2 regions of the Acinetobacter sp. CY17 genome follow, and region 1 is predicted to be linked to the other one. Evidence: riboswitches for the same ligand, from Rfam matches in the RefSeq annotation. Region 1 holds a riboswitch; the other holds the start of a gene.
What was found. A riboswitch is a leader RNA that binds a small molecule or an ion and turns the genes downstream of it on or off. The one in region 1 is predicted to bind glycine.
Positions count from the first base shown of each region.

Region 2: linked by a shared signal. The riboswitch ahead of AC5YCI_RS12780 (D-amino acid dehydrogenase) and the one ahead of AC5YCI_RS10360 (D-amino acid dehydrogenase) in region 1 are both predicted to bind glycine.

Region 1 is NZ_JCAKMX010000014.1:32,741-35,909, reverse strand. It holds gene AC5YCI_RS10365 (A1S_1983 family putative colistin resistance protein) at 1-176, shown strand, start outside; gene AC5YCI_RS10360 (D-amino acid dehydrogenase) at 197-1,444, opposite strand; glycine riboswitch at 1,567-1,650, opposite strand; gene AC5YCI_RS10355 (hypothetical protein) at 1,771-2,535, shown strand; gene rodA (rod shape-determining protein RodA) at 2,571-3,169, opposite strand, start outside.
Region 2 is NZ_JCAKMX010000019.1:49,467-52,635, forward strand. It holds gene AC5YCI_RS12775 (hypothetical protein) at 1-89, opposite strand, end outside; gene AC5YCI_RS12780 (D-amino acid dehydrogenase) at 114-1,340, opposite strand; glycine riboswitch at 1,446-1,532, opposite strand; partial or broken gene AC5YCI_RS12785 (amino acid transporter) at 1,801-2,025, opposite strand; gene AC5YCI_RS12790 (zinc-dependent alcohol dehydrogenase family protein) at 2,341-3,169, shown strand, end outside.

The DNA of each region.
Region 1 (3,169 bases):
TAGAAACCCAAACGATCAATTTTTTGGCGTATACTACCCCCCAAGAAAAAACCCAAATTATTGATAATGAACATGATTGCAAATATTCTTTTGCCTACTCTAAAGCTATTTTAGTGGTGAAGACTCAGCAACAAGGCTGTGAACGCTTTAGCGGCGTATATAGACTCTACGATTAAAAAAGCCAGTATACACTGGCTTATTCTGTTGGATGTTGACGGGCAATAGCTTGACTGACCATCACCGCTGTAGCGGCAGATAAGGTCCATCCTAAATGGCCATGACCAGTATTATAAAAAATACGCTCGCGTTTCCCACGTCCCACCACAGGCATCATATTAGGCATCATCGGTCGCAGTCCTGCCCAGGGCACTACACTTTCGGTACACACACGAAAGTTACGATTCACCCAATCAATCAGTGGTTGAATACGATCAGCACGAATATCACGGTTATAGCCATTAAATTCTGCTGTACCGGCGACACGTAAGCGATCTACCCCCAAACGTGATGTGACAATTTTAGCACTTTCATCGAGTAAACTGACCCAAGGTGCATGGCTTTGACTATGACTGTCATTTAAATTCACAGTAATAGAATAGCCTTTAACGGGATAAACATTCACGCGATCACCGAGCATACGTGCCAGATGATAGCTGCCCACCCCGCCGCAGACTAAGACTGCATCCACCTGCATTTCCTCAATGACTGCTGCATCAGAGTGCATATTTTCTTGACTGGCGCGATATTCAACCCTTACCCCTGTGGCATGTGGCTGCATCTGGGTGACTTCCTTAGCAAATAGGTAATCTACCCCGTATTTTTTTGTCGCTTGAGCTAATCCCATGGTGAATTTATGGATATCACCTGTGGCATCTCCTGGACAGTAAAATCCGCCGTAATAATTGCCAGTTAAGCTGGGTTCAATAGTTTTTATTTCCTCTAAGGTGACCGCATGACGCTCCAACCCGCCTGTACAGAGTAAATCGTTGACACGCATGGCCACTTGATAGTCGTGTTGAGTATGATAAAAATGTAAAATGCCACGTTTTTCTAGGTTAAAGTCGATTTGTTCTTGTTTAGCAATGGCAAATAAACGCTGCCGTGCCAAGAGTGCCATTTTAACCGTATCACGCGTATTGGCTTCATAGTGTTTGATATTACCTAAAAATTCGATTAACCAAGCATATTTATGTAAATCAAATGAAGGATTTAATAATAAGGGCGCAGTTTTTTGCGACATCCATTTTAAACCTTTTAATACTGTGGCTTTTTGGTTCCATACTTCCGCATTACAGGCGGACAGTTGCCCACCATTGGCAAATGAAGTTTCCATGGCAGGATAGAGATGTTTATCAATGACAGTGACCTGATAACCGAGTTTCACTAACTCATAGGCAGAGGTCACACCGGTGATACCTGCTCCAATGACAAGAATATGGCGCATAACAGGCTCCTTGAAATGTTATTATTATTTTGCATTTCATTTTCTCCCCATCTGTCATGTTTACCTGAGAGCTTTACCCCTTCGGTGAGTTAAGTCGAGCCTAACTTCTCTCCAGAATGTGATAGCAGCTTGTAGTCCTTTTGCCTGAGAGTTTCCTGGGGTGTTGCTCCTTCGGCGGACTGATGTCTCTCTCCTACAAGCTGTAGTAGATCAATCATTATGAGCAATTTTTATACCAAGCCAAGCATAAAATTTGTTCACATTTTGCAGCGTCATATAAAAAATTTTAAATTCAAATGAAATCAATTTTTTTAGGAAAAATACTAATGTTGTTTCAGCACTATAAAACTTTATTTCAACACTATCCTTTAGAGCAACTGCTACACACTGATCTGTTACAGTTAGCACATCAAGCTAAAATCAGCAGTTATTACACTCCCTTTGAGTATATCAATACACAGGCTAAAGTGGTGTTGCTCGGGATTACCCCGGGGCGATTACAATGGCAAAATGCCATACAGGCTGTACAACAAGCGCTTGCTCAAGGTTTAAACGATGATCAAGTTTTGGCATATGCCAAACAGCAAGGTGCCTTTAGTGGTCCAATTCGCCGCAACTTAATTCAAATTTTAGATCATCTTGGTTTACAGCAAAAGTTACAGCTGAACTCAACCGCCGCATTATTTAATGAAGCACAGCATTTAGTAAATATGAGCGCTGTCTTACCGCACGCTATTTTTATCAATTGTCAAAATTATAATGGCACGAGTCCTCATATACTCAAAAATGATTTTTTATATCAACAGCTTGAACAGTACTTTCTGCCACAGTTAAAAGTGTTACCCAATGCTGTTTATATTCCGCTCGGTCAAAGTGTGGCGCATGTACTCTCTCATCTAGCTAACTTAGGCTATTTAAAAAAGCAGCAGATTTTACAGGGTTTTCCTCACCCATCTGGTGCCAATAGTGAGCGGATTCAATATTTTTTAGGGAAAAAAGCCCAAGCTGAACTGTCACGCGCAACAGATCCCATTAAAATTGAACAAGTCAAAGCAAAGTTAATACAACAAATGCAGCAGCTACAAATTTAATACATGAAAAAAGCCTCATATTGAGGCTTTTTGATTTAACGATGGGTGTGTACTGACATCACAATCCCCATACTGGCCATTAAAGAAATTACGGCTGTCCCGCCATAACTCATAAAGGGTAAAGGGTCACCTGTAACGGGCAAAATACCGCTCACCATGCCTGAGTTTAGAAACACAAAGAAGAAGATCGTTAAGCCCACTGTACCGGCATATAACTTACCAAAATTATGAAAACTGTTTAAACCAATGATTAAGCAACGAAAAATAATCGCGGCATATAAGCAAATTAAGGCAAATACCCCGATAAAACCAAACTCTTCAGCAAAGGTTGACATAATAAAGTCAGTATGGTGCTCAGGTAAATAACCTAAATGCGACTGAGTACCCTCTAAGTAACCCTTACCACTTAAGCCACCAGAACCAATGGCAATTTTAGATTGAATAATATTCCAACCTGCCCCTAATGCATCAGACTCAGGATCAAATAAGGTTAAAATTCGTTTCTTTTGATAGTCTTGTAAAAAAAACATCCATAAGGCAGGGGCTGCTACCAGCAATGCACCTATAGCACCGCCAATCAGTTTCCAAGACATACCACTTAAAAACAGCACAAAAATACCCGGAATAATCAAAC
Region 2 (3,169 bases), on a different contig from region 1:
GTGATCAGTTGTAAGACACAGACGAGGGCAAATAACTGCCAACCGCGTTTTTTATTTTTTTGCCGTAATTCAGAGACAAAATTTGACATGATTTTAGCCTCCGTAGATACGGATTAAGCAGCAGCCAATACAGTTTGAATTTCATGGCGTATCAAAACTGCTGTGGCAGCAGATAGGGTAAACCCCAGATGGCCATGGCCTGTATTATAAAAGACCCGTGATTGGCAACTGCGTTGTACACGTGGCATCATGTCCGGCATCATTGGACGTAAGCCCGCCCATGAGATCACATTATCTGTGGCAATATCGAAGTTCTTATTGACCCAATCGACCAAAGGCTGAATACGGTCATGGCGGATATCCTTGTTATAGCCATTAAACTCTGCCGTCCCAGCAACACGGAAGCGATCTTTACCTAAACGAGAGGTCACAATCTTGGCACTTTCATCTAATAGACTCACCCAAGGCGCATTGTTAACACTCTGTTCATCTTGTAAATTGACCGTAATCGAGTAGCCTTTGACTGGATAAATATGAATTTTGTCGCCCAGTTGTTCGCCTAAATGGTAACTATTGACACCACCACAAATCACCACACCATCAAATGTCTGTTGCTGTTGGGCATCTTGTTGGCTGTAGAGAATATCAACCCGATCAAGATGCGGGCTAATATTTAACACATTGGCTCCTAAACAGAACTTCACCCCATATTTTTCACATGCTGCGGCTAGGCCGCGGGTAAATTTATGAATATCACCCGTCGCATCATCTGGTGTATAAAAACCAGCGTAATATTGACCGGTTAAGGTGGGCTCAATGGCCTTAATTTCATCAGGTGTGACTGCATGGCGCTCTAAGCCACCTTTTTGCAGCAACTGATTGACTTTTTTAGCCACCTCAAATTCATATTGATTATGATAAAAATGCAAAATCCCTTTTTTTTCTAAATTAAAATCAAAGCCTTCTTCATCAGCAATGCGAAACATATGCTGACGCGCCTCTAAGGCAAGGCGTACTGTGGCAATGGTATTGTTTTCATAATGTTTAATGTTATTTAAAAATGACACTAACCATGTGTATTTATGCAGATTAAAAGAAGGATTGAGCAGCAATGGCGCGTCTTTTTGCGACATCCACTTTAAGCCTTTGGCGATGGTGGATTTCTGATTCCACACCTCTGCATTACAGGCAGACAATTGACCGCCGTTGGCAAAGGAAGTTTCCATTGCGGGGTAGAGGTTTTTTTCAAAAACAGTGACATCAAAGCCTTGCTTGACAAGTTCATATGCAGTGGTCACACCCGTGATCCCTGCACCAATAATAGCAATATGATGGGTCATATCGTCCTCACTAATTTAGGTGATATCCCATCTGTCCTTGGACCTGAGAGTTTCGGGATTGCCCCTTCCTCCTTCGGTGTGCTGATGCACTCTCCAGATTTTTTATTATGCGTTACAGTCCTTTTGCCTGAGAGTTTCCGGGATGTTGCACCTTCGGCGAATCATTGAAGATTTCTCTCCTGTAACGATTTTTTATTATGCAATTACGATGCCATCCTTGATTTTAAGTTCCAGAATAAAATAATCGTAATTGAAGCATTGTGCAGCCGTTATTCCTTGTGTGACCGCACTGAAAACAACAGTAGCAAAAATTAATTGCACCATAATGATACATCGTGTTGTTCATCTGTTAAAAAAGGTGAATCATTGATTCACCTCGTTGCATAGATCAAAACACTAGACTGACTTATGTCAAGCTTTAGCTTGAGCAGGTCGGTAAAAGCCAAAATAACCAATGCTTTGGCATTTTAAATTTAGATGCTTGATGCAAGTGAGGTTGCGTTTTGTAATAGCGTAAATAACAACACATAATCAATGCCCAAATACTAATAAATAAAATCACGCATAAAGCACTGGCAAGCGTAAATAGCTCCATAGTATTGGGCACAAAATATTGTAAAGCTGCTTTTGATAACTGTCCAAATCGAGCAGGTGCTAAACGATATTGTGATAAACCAAAAAGCATGAATGGTCAGTGATGGCGATATCACACCCAGCTTTGATGGCCTTACAATACATAAAAGCATTTTATTAGCAGCAGGGCATAGCACATCTCCTATCACTAGAAAAATATACCCCATCTGTCTTATAAACCTGAGATCTTTAGCACCCACTACGTGCTTTATTCCTTCGGTGAATCAAATTAGTTTGATTGCTCTCTTATCATCATGGTTTATGATACATAAGCATATGCCAAGAAGATAAATAACTAGGATGAGCTGCTTGTTGTTATCGTTTTCTACACTACAGTCAAATCTTCAAGCACTCATCTGCTGCTAGAATGTCAAATCCTTGTCAGCTTACAATAGCTTTCATTCAAGATCAGGCGATATCTAGCCATCAGCGTTATGACAAGAAAAATATTACCCATCAAGAGATAAGTTTTATGCAAGCGATTATTGTTCAACATCCTGCAGGTTTTGATCAGCTACAAGCCGTTGCGTTACCTGAAATTTCTGCACCAAACAACGGCGAAATCCAAGTGAGAATTCATGCCAATTCATTAAATTTCCATGATTTGGTGGTTGCACGTGGCGACTTCCCGACTGAAGATGGACGTATTTTAATGTCTGACGGTGCAGGGGTGGTTACAGCCGTTGGTGCGGACGTGACTGAATTTGCAGTGGGGGATCATGTGGTGTCCTGCTTCTTTCCGACTTGGCAAAGCGGCCCTGCCACTTTGTCCGATTTTAAAACTGTACCCGGTGATGGGATAGATGGTTATGCACGTAACATGGTCAATGCACCTGCAACTGCATTTACGCATGCCCCTAAAAATTATAGCCATGAAGAGGCAGCCACCTTAACCACCGCAGGCTTAACGGCTTGGCGCGCTTTGGTTGTGGATGGTCAACTTCAAGCGGGTGATACAGTATTGATCTTAGGTACAGGTGGTGTGTCAATTTTTGCCTTACAAATGGCAAAATCTTTGGGGGCTAAAGTTATTGCAACTACGTCGTCTGAAGAAAAAGCTGAAAAATTACGTGCGCTTGGCGCAGATCATGTGATTAATTATCGTGAAATTCCAAATTGGGGCGATCAAGTTTTAGCACTCACCCAAGGCCAAGGCGCTGATATTGTAGTTGAAGTAGGTGGGCCTGGCACTTTAG